Regions from separate parts of the Psychrobacillus sp. FSL W7-1457 genome, predicted to be linked through region 1. Evidence: a T-box and tRNA genes for the amino acid it is inferred to sense, from the RefSeq annotation. Region 1 holds a T-box; the other holds one or more tRNA genes.
The links. A T-box is a leader RNA that pairs with one kind of tRNA and senses whether it is charged. The one in region 1 lies ahead of leuS (leucine--tRNA ligase), so its partner is inferred to be a tRNA-Leu.
Positions count from the first base shown of each region.

Region 2: it has a tRNA-Leu gene. The T-box ahead of leuS (leucine--tRNA ligase) is inferred to sense a tRNA for this amino acid. The anticodon was not compared.

Region 1 is NZ_CP151993.1:2,657,715-2,664,021, forward strand. Features, by position in the region: gene NSQ95_RS12905 (hypothetical protein) at 1-88, shown strand, start outside; gene NSQ95_RS12910 (ATP-binding protein) at 156-683, shown strand; gene leuS (leucine--tRNA ligase) at 783-3,194, opposite strand; T-box leader at 3,286-3,499, opposite strand; gene NSQ95_RS12920 (3-oxoacid CoA-transferase subunit B) at 3,586-4,239, opposite strand; gene NSQ95_RS12925 (CoA transferase subunit A) at 4,253-4,942, opposite strand; gene NSQ95_RS12930 (hypothetical protein) at 5,121-5,516, opposite strand; gene NSQ95_RS12935 (DUF4256 domain-containing protein) at 5,562-6,128, opposite strand; gene NSQ95_RS12940 (DUF2691 family protein) at 6,165-6,307, opposite strand, start outside.
Region 2 is NZ_CP151993.1:97,267-103,573, reverse strand. Features, by position in the region: rRNA gene NSQ95_RS00545 (23S ribosomal RNA) at 1-2,185, opposite strand, end outside; tRNA gene NSQ95_RS00540 (tRNA-Ala) at 2,302-2,377, opposite strand; tRNA gene NSQ95_RS00535 (tRNA-Ile) at 2,394-2,470, opposite strand; rRNA gene NSQ95_RS00530 (16S ribosomal RNA) at 2,580-4,133, opposite strand; tRNA gene NSQ95_RS00525 (tRNA-Ala) at 4,269-4,344, opposite strand; tRNA gene NSQ95_RS00520 (tRNA-Pro) at 4,359-4,435, opposite strand; tRNA gene NSQ95_RS00515 (tRNA-Arg) at 4,441-4,517, opposite strand; tRNA gene NSQ95_RS00510 (tRNA-Leu) at 4,534-4,622, opposite strand; tRNA gene NSQ95_RS00505 (tRNA-Gly) at 4,638-4,712, opposite strand; tRNA gene NSQ95_RS00500 (tRNA-Leu) at 4,730-4,814, opposite strand; tRNA gene NSQ95_RS00495 (tRNA-Lys) at 4,837-4,909, opposite strand; tRNA gene NSQ95_RS00490 (tRNA-Thr) at 4,916-4,991, opposite strand; tRNA gene NSQ95_RS00485 (tRNA-Val) at 5,005-5,080, opposite strand; rRNA gene rrf (5S ribosomal RNA) at 5,104-5,219, opposite strand; rRNA gene NSQ95_RS00475 (23S ribosomal RNA) at 5,341-6,307, opposite strand, start outside.

The sequences.
Region 1 (6,307 bases):
TCGTTTTCAACCAGATAATTTTGATGAATACTTAGAGAGCTTTGCTACTACTAACTCAATAAAAATAAATAGGCATAAAAATTATTGAATTATTGGGTGCTTAGAAAGCTCTTTTTCTTATTGAACTATATCTAAAAGTTAGGGGGACCATTCAAATATTTGAGAAGTTTAATTTCGACTTAATTTATAGTGAACGCGATGATTTCACTCCTCTAGTGGTCATGATGTGTGGTGTAGCTGGTTCCGGCAAAACTACATTCTCACAACAATTAGAAAAGGAAGGCTTTGTGCGGCTTTCTATTGATGAGGAAATATGGGCCACTAATGGTCGGTATGGGATCGATTTCCCGATTGATAAGATTGAAGAATACAAGAAAGTTGCTGAAAGGAAACTGCGGAATTATTTAATTAAGTTAATTCACGATAAGCAGCAGGTAGTAATTGACTTCAGTTTCTGGGATCGTGCAAGAAGGAACGAATATAAGCAACTAATTGAAAAGTCCGGCGGTAAATGGAAGCTTATTTATTTAAAAGTTCATGCTGATGATTTGCGTCAACGGCTTAAAATTCGAAACAAACGCTTTGATGCTAATGCTTTTCCTATTACAGAAGAAATTTTAACTTCCTACCTTAATGGATTCGAAGTACCCATAGGTGAGGGAGAAATTGTAATTGATAATTAGTCCTATCAATCCATTACCTTAAAAATTTCCTTTTGGATAAGTGTATCTACAAAAAAAGCTGCTTATCTCCCATAAGAGATTAAGCAGCTTTATTATTTATTAAATAACGATGTTCACCATTTTACCAGGTATTGCAATGATTTTTTTGACTTCATTGCCATCAATCCATTGTTGAACCTGTTCAGATGCTAAGGCTAAGGCTTCTAGCTCATCCTTCGTAGCATCCTTAGAAACTACAAGCTTCGCACGAACCTTCCCTTTAATTTGGACAGGGATTTCAACTTCATTGTCCACTAGCTTCGACTCATCAAACGTCGGCCAAGATTCATAAGCGACAGACCCCTCATGACCTAGTATGCTCCAAAGCTCTTCAGAAATATGAGGTACGATAGGAGAAATAAGCTTAATGAAGCCCTCTACATATTCTTTAGAAATTTTCTCAGCTTTATAGCCTTCATTGATGAATACCATCATTTGTGAAATAGCCGTATTATAGTGCATTGCCTCATAATCTTCAGTTACCTTCTTCACGGTTTGGTGATACGCTTTTTCCATATTGTCAGATGATGTGTCGCTGACCTTAGGACTCAACGTACCTTCCTCTGTGACAAATAGTCTCCAAATGCGATCTAAGAATCTGCGAGATCCATCTAGACCGTTTGTGGACCATGGCTTAGAAGAATCTAGAGGACCCATGAACATTTCATATAAACGTAGTGAATCTGCACCGTGGCTCTTCACGATATCATCTGGGTTAACTACATTCCCTTTTGATTTAGACATTTTTTCGTGATTTTCACCTAGGATCATTCCTTGGTTAAATAACTTTTGGAATGGCTCCTTAGTTGCTACAACACCAATATCATAAAGGAATTTATGCCAGAAACGTGCATATAGCAAGTGAAGTACAGCATGCTCTGCTCCACCTACATAAAGATCCACTGGCAACCAGCGTTTTACTAGCTCAGGGTCAATAAGCGCTTCGTCATTATGTGGATCGATGTAGCGAATATAATACCAGCAGCTACCTGCCCATTGTGGCATTGTATTGGTTTCACGACGACCTTTTTTACCTGTGACTGGATCTACTACATTTACCCATTCTTCAATATTAGCTAATGGAGACTCTCCTGTTCCACTTGGCTTAATGTCTGTAGTCACAGGAAGCATAAGCGGAAGCTCTGATTCGTCTACTGGAGTTGAAGTTCCATCTTCCCAATGAATGATTGGAATTGGCTCTCCCCAATAACGCTGACGGCTAAATAACCAGTCACGTAGACGGTAAGTAATTTTCTTCTCACCTTTTCCATTTGCTTCAAACCATTCAATTGCTTTTGCGATGGCGTCTTGTTTATTTAGTCCGTTTAGGAAATCCGAATTAACAAGGACGCCATCCTCTGTGTAAGCAGCTTCTTCAACGTTTCCACCAGAAACTACTTCTACAATAGGAAGGTCAAATTGTTTTGCGAACTCATAATCACGCTCATCATGTGCTGGAACTGCCATAATAGCACCAGTTCCATATGTTGCTAAAACGTAATCAGCGATCCAGATTGGCATTTTTTCACCACTCACTGGATTAATTGCATAAGCACCAGTGAATACACCTGTTTTATGCTTAGCAAGATCAGTACGCTCTAAATCACTTTTCAATTTAACTTGATCTTTATATGCTTGCACTGCCTCCATTTGCTCTGGAGTTGTAATAGTATCCACTAATTTATGCTCAGGTGCCAATACCGCATACGTTGCACCAAAAATCGTGTCGGGACGAGTTGTAAATGCTTGGAATGATTGATCAGTATCCGCAACTTCAAATGTAAGCTCTGCACCTTCTGAACGTCCAATCCAGTTACGTTGCATTTCCTTTAAGCTCTCAGGCCAATCAAGATCATCTAAATCCTCTAACAATCTATCTGCATAAGCCGTAATACGCAGAACCCATTGACGCATTGGACGACGTTCCACTGGATGTCCCCCACGCTCGGATAGCCCATCAATTACCTCTTCGTTTGCTAATACTGTACCTAATGCAGGACACCAGTTTACCGGCACTTCATCCACATATGCTAAGCCTTTTTTATAAAGCTGGATAAAGATCCATTGTGTCCACTTGTAATAGGAAGGATCCGTTGTATTAATTTCACGATCCCAATCATATGAGAATCCAAGATCCATCATTTGACGTTTGAATGTTGCAATATTTTTTGCTGTGAATTCCGCTGGATCATTACCAGTGTCAATTGCATATTGCTCAGCAGGAAGACCAAAAGCATCCCAGCCCATTGGGTGAAGTACGTTATATCCTTGTTTGCGTTTATATGCACTTAAAATATCTGTTGCTATATATCCAAGCGGATGTCCAACATGCAGTCCAACTCCTGATGGATATGGGAACATATCTAATGCATAAAATTTTGGTTTGGAAGGATCGTCAATCATTTTATATGTTTTATTTTCTTTCCAATACCTTTGCCACTTTTGCTCAATTGCTTCATGATTAAAGCTCATTTTTCTTCCTCCTTCAGGTAATGGTGTTGTCTAAACCGTCATTTCACCAATAAAAACAACACCAAATAAAAAAACTCGCCCCTTAAAAAACTTAAGGGACGAGAGATATACTCACGCGGTACCACCCAAATTAGTGGAAAATTCCACTCAACTTGTCTCCTTAACGCGGAAAACGGTATAAGCTACTAATCGTTCACTTATACAGACTCAAAGGCGAGTTCAATAATTCGTAACACTAACTTGCACCATACGTTAGCTCTCTTTAGAAACGAGTGTTATTTACTATTCCTTGTCTTAGTCGAAAATTATTTATGGTTATTGCATTAATTCTAATTGAAATGAAAAGAAAACACAAGATGCACTCTCATCAAATATCGTAGAAAATAGTAAATTAAATAGCTACATTCTCTTTTACGTCTTTAATGATTAAATCAGCTTCCGTAGCATCTATAATATCCTGCACAGAATATCCCTCAAATACTTCTTTTAATTCTAGCCCATCTTCTGTTACTTCAATCATTGCCCGTTCTGTTATGATTTTATTCACAACGGCTTTACCTGTTAAAGGAAGCTCACATTGTTTTTTAATCTTTGCAGAACCGTCCTTCGCGCAGTGGTCCATAATTACGATAATTTTTTTGGCACCATGCACTAAATCCATTGCGCCGCCCATTCCTTTAATCATCTTACCTGGAATCATCCAGTTAGCTAAGTCTCCCTTTTCAGAAACCTCCATTGCCCCTAAGATTGCAACGTCTACATGTCCCCCGCGTATCATGGCAAATGACTCAGCACTTGAAAAGAAGGAAGAACCCGGAATGGTAGTAACTGTCTCCTTTCCGGCGTTGATAAGATCTGGATCGACTTCTTGCTCAGTTGGATATGGCCCAATACCTAAAAGACCATTTTCTGATTGAAGCACAACTGTTTTGTCTGGAGATATAAAGTTGGCAACTAAGGTTGGAATACCTATTCCTAAATTCACATAGTTCCCATTTTCTATTTCTTTTTCTGCTCTTCTCGCAATTTTTTCTCGTGTATTCATCCGAATCTCCCCCTTATGAACGTGTCGTTAAACGTTCGATTCTTTTTTCCTGTTCTGCTTGGAACAGACCTTGGACATAAATACTTGGCGTATGTATTTGAGCTGGATCTAAATCGCCTGTTTCTACGATTTCTTCTACCTCAGCAATTGTAATTTTCCCTGCAGCAGCCATCATTGGATTGAAATTTTGAGCTGTTTTGTTATAGATTAGGTTTCCAAATTTATCTGCCTTAGCTGCGCGAATCAACGCAAAATCTGCTCTAAGTGCCTCTTCTAGAACGTATTCTTTTCCGTCATACATTCGTACCTCTTTCCCCTCTGCAACAACTGTCCCTACACCTGCAGGAGTAAAGAACGCAGGTATTCCTGCTCCACCAGCACGAATTTTTTCTGCTAAAGTACCTTGAGGAGTCATCTCTACTTCAATCTCTCCTGAAATTACTTGTCTTTCAAACTCTTTATTTTCCCCTACATAAGAGCCTATCATTTTTTTAATCTGTTTATTTTTAAGTAAAAGGCCTAGACCCCAGTCATCTACTCCACAGTTATTAGAAATTACGGTTAAATCCTTTACCCCTTTTTCAACTAACGCTAAAATTAACTGCTCTGGAATACCAACAAGTCCAAAACCACCTACCATTAACGTCATGCCATCTTCAATACCTGCAACGGCATCTTTTGCTGAATTGTATATTGGTTTCATGCTCCCATCCCCTCTCAAAATAATTACTACTCTATTATATTCTCAAAAATCCAACAACTCCGCAAATTTTTTACATTAATCTCTAATTTTACAGTCGATTTCTGTAACATTAAAAAATGGAGTAAAACCCCATTTTTCACACAATACCAATTAAAATGAATCGGAATAGATAGATCATCTAATGACTAAACTCGAAGTCTTCCTTCATTTCATAAAGTTGAAAATAATCCTCTTTAATTACAATGGATATAATAGTCCCCTCTTTACTAAAAAAGTGGACATGCCCATTTTGTTCACTTTTCAACTCTTCCCAACCCCAATTTTTAATTTCCTCAAAGTATTCTTTAGGTGGATAAAGTCCTTGTTCCCCTCCAATATTTTTTAAAATATACTTCTCACCCTTTTCAATATTAGGATTGTCAAATTGATCTGTGCTTGATTTTGCATTAGCTGGTACTGGAATCTCTTCATTTATTCCCGCTTTTTTATAACTGCTAGTTTCGTTAATCGATGTTGAACATCCAAACAACAACATTATGCAAATGACGCATGTTATATATTTGTTTATGTTCATTAAATTCCCCCCCTAACAATGCATTGATATGGAGCTCTTTGCATATTAGACTCTTAGCCAGCCTCGGAACCCTCTGGATCCATAGTAGGATTCTGCTCCATTGTGGTACATAAAGACAGTATCGTAGCGACGATCACAAAAGATAGCGCCACCAAGTTTTCTAATATTTGCAGGTGTTTTTACCCAACTCGAAGTCTTCAGATCGAAATTTCCAAGTTTCTGCAATTCACGGTATTCTGCTTCTGTTAAAAGATCGATGCCCATGTCTGCAGCCATTTCCACTGCGCTATTTTCAGGTTTATGTTTTTTCCTTGACTCTAATGCTTCACGGTCGTAACAAACAGTTCGACGACCTTTTGGACTTTCTGTTGCACAATCATAAAAAATATATTCGTCGTGTTTCATATCGTATCCAACGACATCCGGCTCTCCACCTGTTCTTTCCATTTCATTAAGAGACCACAGTTTTTCTGTATGAGCTTCCAGCCTTTCATGAACATTAGCCCATTTCACTTCTGTATGGCGTTTCATATTTGCCTCAAAACGATTTTTTAATATTTGGAGTAGCTCTTCACATTGTTCCGATGACAGCTCTTTATTTTTTTGAGTCACAATCGTTTCTCCCCTTGTCATTAGTGATTTAACCATTTAGAAAGCTATTAGCGTTGAGTTAATATCATTTTCATCAGTTATATATTCTATGTTTGTGTAGCCAGTAGCTAATGCCTTGGAGAATATATGCTGAATGGCTAGTTGATCCTTTGAATAAATGATTACGTCTGAGCAATCTA
Region 2 (6,307 bases), 1.4 Mb from region 1:
TCCGAAGCTGGCGCTCCGGGCTCTAAGGCTCCTACCTATCCTGTACAAGTTGCACCAAAATTCAATATCAAGCTACAGTAAAGCTCCACGGGGTCTTTCCGTCCTGTCGCGGGTAACCTGCATCTTCACAGGTACTATAATTTCACCGAGTCTCTCGTTGAGACAGTGCCCAGATCGTTACGCCTTTCGTGCGGGTCGGAACTTACCCGACAAGGAATTTCGCTACCTTAGGACCGTTATAGTTACGGCCGCCGTTTACTGGGGCTTCAATTCGCACCTTCGCTTGCGCTAAGCACTCCTCTTAACCTTCCAGCACCGGGCAGGCGTCAGCCCCTATACTTCACCTTACGGTTTTGCAGAGACCTGTGTTTTTGCTAAACAGTCGCCTGGGCCTATTCACTGCGGCTCTTCTAGGCTATTCACCCAAAAGAGCACCCCTTCTCCCGAAGTTACGGGGTCATTTTGCCGAGTTCCTTAACGAGAGTTCTCTCGCTCACCTTAGGATTCTCTCCTCGACTACCTGTGTCGGTTTGCGGTACGGGCACCTCCCACCTCGTTAGAGGCTTTTCTTGGCAGTGTGAAATCAGGAACTCCGGACATACGTCCTTGCCATCACAGCTCAATGTTACAGAGTGCGGATTTGCCTACACTCACACCTCACTGCTTGGACGTGCATAACCAACAGCACGCTTACCCTATCCTACTGCGTCCCCCCATCACTCAAACGGTGGGGTGGTGGTACAGGAATATCAACCTGTTGTCCATCGTCTACGCCTATCGGCCTCGACTTAGGTCCCGACTAACCCTGAGCGGACGAGCCTTCCTCAGGAAACCTTAGTCATACGGTGGATGGGATTCTCACCCATCTTTCGCTACTCATACCGGCATTCTCACTTCTAAGCGCTCCACCAGTCCTTCCGGTCTGACTTCAACGCCCTTAGAACGCTCTCCTACCACTGATACCAAAGGTATCAATCCACAGCTTCGGTGATTTGTTTAGCCCCGATACATTTTCGGCGCAGCGTCACTCGACCAGTGAGCTATTACGCACTCTTTAAATGATGGCTGCTTCTAAGCCAACATCCTGGTTGTCTAAGCAACGCCACATCCTTTTCCACTTAACAAATACTTTGGGACCTTAGCTGGTGGTCTGGGCTGTTTCCCTCTTGACTACGGATCTTATCACTCGCAGTCTGACTCCCAAACATAAATCATTGGCATTCGGAGTTTGTCTGAATTCGGTAACCCGGGATGGGCCCCTAGTCCAAACAGTGCTCTACCTCCAAGATTCTAACGTTTGAGGCTAGCCCTAAAGCTATTTCGGAGAGAACCAGCTATCTCCAGGTTCGATTGGAATTTCTCCGCTACCCACACCTCATCCCCGCACTTTTCAACGTGCGTGGGTTCGGACCTCCAGTAAGTGTTACCTCACCTTCATCCTGGACATGGGTAGATCACCTGGTTTCGGGTCTACGACCACATACTCATTCGCCCTATTCAGACTCGCTTTCGCTGCGGCTCCGTCTTCTCAACTTAACCTCGCATGTAATCGTAACTCGCCGGTTCATTCTACAAAAGGCACGCCATCACCCGTTAACGGGCTTTGACTATTTGTAGGCACACGGTTTCAGGGTCTATTTCACTCCCCTTCCGGGGTGCTTTTCACCTTTCCCTCACGGTACTGGTTCACTATCGGTCACTAGGTAGTATTTAGCCTTGGGAGATGGTCCTCCCGGATTCCGACGGAATTTCACGTGTTCCGCCGTACTCAGGATACACTCTGGAGGGAATGAACTTTTGACTACGGGGCTTTTACCCTATCCTGCGGACCTTTCCAGATCGCTTCGTCTAGCTCATTCTTTTGTAACTCCGTATAGAGTGTCCTACAACCCCAAGAGGCAAGCCTCTTGGTTTGGGCTCTTCCCGTTTCGCTCGCCGCTACTCAGGGAATCGAATTTTCTTTCTCTTCCTCCAGGTACTTAGATGTTTCAGTTCCCTGGGTGTGTCTCAGATGCGCTATGTATTCACGCAAATGTACTGCCCCATTACGGGCAGTGGGTTTCCCCATTCGGAAATCTTCGGATCGAAGCTCACTTACAGCTCCCCGAAGCATATCGGTGTTAGTGCCGTCCTTCATCGACTCCTAGTGCCAAGGCATCCACCGTGCGCCCTTATTAACTTAACCTAAAAGTTAAAAGTACTACACTTGCAATCACATAAGTGATCACAATTTGAATATCTTGCGTTTGTTTCTTTTTTTGATGTCGTTTTATCCAGTTTTCAAAGAACAAATTATTTCGTTGGTGGAGCCTAGCGGGATCGAACCGCTGACCTCCTGCGTGCAAGGCAGGCGCTCTCCCAGCTGAGCTAAGGCCCCGAAATAAAAAAAGGTATGGTGGGCCTAAATGGACTCGAACCATCGACCTCACGCTTATCAGGCGTGCGCTCTAACCAGCTGAGCTATAGGCCCTCTTTGAATTTCCATATCTATTAAAAATATTAATATACATGAACATTCAAAACTGAACTGCAAAACGTTAAGATACAGATAAAGATCTGTATTCCGAATATATCCTTAGAAAGGAGGTGATCCAGCCGCACCTTCCGATACGGCTACCTTGTTACGACTTCACCCCAATCATCTGTCCCACCTTCGGCGGCTGGCTCCCAAAAGGGTTACCCCACCGACTTCGGGTGTTACAAACTCTCGTGGTGTGACGGGCGGTGTGTACAAGGCCCGGGAACGTATTCACCGTGGCATGCTGATCCACGATTACTAGCGATTCCGGCTTCATGTAGGCGAGTTGCAGCCTACAATCCGAACTGAGAACGGTTTTATGGGATTTGCTCACCCTCGCGGGGTTGCGACCCTCTGTACCGTCCATTGTAGCACGTGTGTAGCCCAGGTCATAAGGGGCATGATGATTTGACGTCATCCCCACCTTCCTCCGGTTTATCACCGGCAGTCACCTTAGAGTGCCCAACTGAATGCTGGCAACTAAGATCAAGGGTTGCGCTCGTTGCGGGACTTAACCCAACATCTCACGACACGAGCTGACGACAACCATGCACCACCTGTCACCGCTGTCCCCGAAGGGAAAAGCCTATCTCTAGGCCGGTCAGCGGGATGTCAAGACCTGGTAAGGTTCTTCGCGTTGCTTCGAATTAAACCACATGCTCCACCGCTTGTGCGGGCCCCCGTCAATTCCTTTGAGTTTCAGTCTTGCGACCGTACTCCCCAGGCGGAGTGCTTAATGCGTTAGCTGCAGCACTAAGGGGCGGAAACCCCCTAACACTTAGCACTCATCGTTTACGGCGTGGACTACCAGGGTATCTAATCCTGTTTGCTCCCCACGCTTTCGCGCCTCAGCGTCAGTTACAGACCAGAAAGCCGCCTTCGCCACTGGTGTTCCTCCAAATCTCTACGCATTTCACCGCTACACTTGGAATTCCGCTTTCCTCTTCTGTACTCAAGTCCCCCAGTTTCCAATGACCCTCCACGGTTGAGCCGTGGGCTTTCACATCAGACTTAAAGGACCGCCTGCGCGCGCTTTACGCCCAATAATTCCGGACAACGCTTGCCACCTACGTATTACCGCGGCTGCTGGCACGTAGTTAGCCGTGGCTTTCTAATGAGGTACCGTCAAGGTACGAGCAGTTACTCTCGTACTTGTTCTTCCCTCACAACAGAGTTTTACGATCCGAAAACCTTCTTCACTCACGCGGCGTTGCTCCATCAGACTTTCGTCCATTGTGGAAGATTCCCTACTGCTGCCTCCCGTAGGAGTCTGGGCCGTGTCTCAGTCCCAGTGTGGCCGATCACCCTCTCAGGTCGGCTACGCATCGTCGCCTTGGTGAGCCGTTACCTCACCAACTAGCTAATGCGCCGCGGGCCCATCCTGTAGTGACAGCCGAAACCGTCTTTTAACATTTCCTCATGTGAGGTAATGGATTATTCGGTATTAGCCCCGGTTTCCCGGAGTTATCCCAATCTACAGGGCAGGTTGCCCACGTGTTACTCACCCGTCCGCCGCTAAATCAGAAGAAGCAAGCTTCTTCATCATCCGCTCGACTTGCATGTATTAGGCACGCCGCCAGCGTTCGTCCTGAGCCAGGATCAAACTCTCCATAATAGAGAACTTAAAAAGCTCATTTTGTTTTGCTGGCATCATCATTAAATGATGTCAAAAATTGTTTTGCGTCAATCAAGCCAAAGCTTGTTGATGCTGTATGTCTTAACGTTTTGCATGTTCAGTTTTCAATGTTCATGGTGGAGCCTAGCGGGATCGAACCGCTGACCTCCTGCGTGCAAGGCAGGCGCTCTCCCAGCTGAGCTAAGGCCCCAAAATAATAATAACTGGTCGGGAAGACAGGATTCGAACCTGCGACCCCTTGGTCCCAAACCAAGTGCTCTACCAAGCTGAGCTACTTCCCGTTATATGGCGCGCCCGGCAGGAGTCGAACCCACAACCTTCTGATCCGTAGTCAGACGCTCTATCCAATTGAGCTACGGGCGCTAATTATTCATAAAAGTGGTGCCGAGGACCGGAATCGAACCGGTACGGTAGTCACCTACCGCAGGATTTTAAGTCCTGTGCGTCTGCCAGTTCCGCCACCCCGGCACTTTAATGAATCTTTGGAGCGGAAGACGAGGTTCGAACTCGCGACCCCCACCTTGGCAAGGTGGTGTTCTACCACTGAACTACTTCCGCTCGGTTATTAAGTTAAATGGTGCGGGTGAAGGGAGTCGAACCCCCACGCCTTGCGGCGCTAGATCCTAAGTCTAGTGCGTCTGCCAGTTCCGCCACACCCGCATATTTATTTCACAAAAGTGAATGAGCCATGAAGGACTCGAACCTTCGACCCTCTGATTAAAAGTCAGATGCTCTACCAACTGAGCTAATGGCTCGGAAAATGGTGCCGGAGAAAGGACTTGAACCCTCAACCTACTGATTACAAGTCAGTTGCTCTACCAGTTGAGCTACTCCGGCAGGAGTAAAATTATGGTGGAGGATGACGGGCTCGAACCGCCGACCCTCTGCTTGTAAGGCAGATGCTCTCCCAGCTGAGCTAATCCTCCTGGGTAATATTTTTTTATTGCAAGCCCAGCGACGTCCTACTCTTGCAGGGGGAGACCCCCAACTACCATCGGCGCTGAAGAGCTTAACTTCCGTGTTCGGTATGGGAACGGGTGTGACCTCTTCGCCATCATCACTAGACTTGAATAATTATTGAAAGACAAGTTCTATTATATCAACTATGTAGATTATTACAAGCATTAATTTAATAAAAATTTATTCTTTCAAAACTGAATAAACTGACATCTTAGAAACAAACAATTTGGTTAAGTCCTCGATCGATTAGTATTCGTCAGCTGCACGTGTCGCCACGCTTCCACCCCGAACCTATCTACCTCATCGTCTTTGAGGGATCTTACTTACTTGCGTAATGGGAAATCTCATCTTGAGGGGGGCTTCGTGCTTAGATGCTTTCAGCACTTATCCCGTCCACACATAGCTACCCAGCGATGCCCTTGGCAGAACAACTGGTACACCAGCGGTGTGTCCATCCCGGTCCTCTCGTACTAAGGACAGCTCCTCTCAAATTTCCTACGCCCACGACGGATAGGGACCGAACTGTCTCACGACGTTCTGAACCCAGCTCGCGTACCGCTTTAATGGGCGAACAGCCCAACCCTTGGGACCGACTACAGCCCCAGGATGCGATGAGCCGACATCGAGGTGCCAAACCTCCCCGTCGATGTGGACTCTTGGGGGAGATAAGCCTGTTATCCCCGGGGTAGCTTTTATCCGTTGAGCGATGGCCCTTCCATGCGGAACCACCGGATCACTAAGCCCGTCTTTCGACCCTGCTCGACTTGTAGGTCTCGCAGTCAAGCTCCCTTCTGCCTTTACACTCTTCGAATGATTTCCAACCATTCTGAGGGAACCTTTGGGCGCCTCCGTTACACTTTAGGAGGCGACCGCCCCAGTCAAACTGCCCGCCTGACACTGTCTCCTACCCGGGTTACGGGTATGGGTTAGAATTTCAATACAACCAGGGTAGTATCCCACCGACGCCTCCTCCGAAGCTGGCGCTCCGGGCTCTAAGGCTCCTACCTATCCTGTACAAGTTGCACCAAAATTCAATATCAAGCTACAGTAAAGCTCCACGGGGTCTTTCCGTCCTGTCGCGGGTAACCTGCATCTTCACAGGTACTATAATTTCACCGAGTCTCTCGTTGAGACAGTGCCCAGATCGTTACGCCTTTCGTGCGGGTCGGAACTTACCCGACAAGGAATTTCGC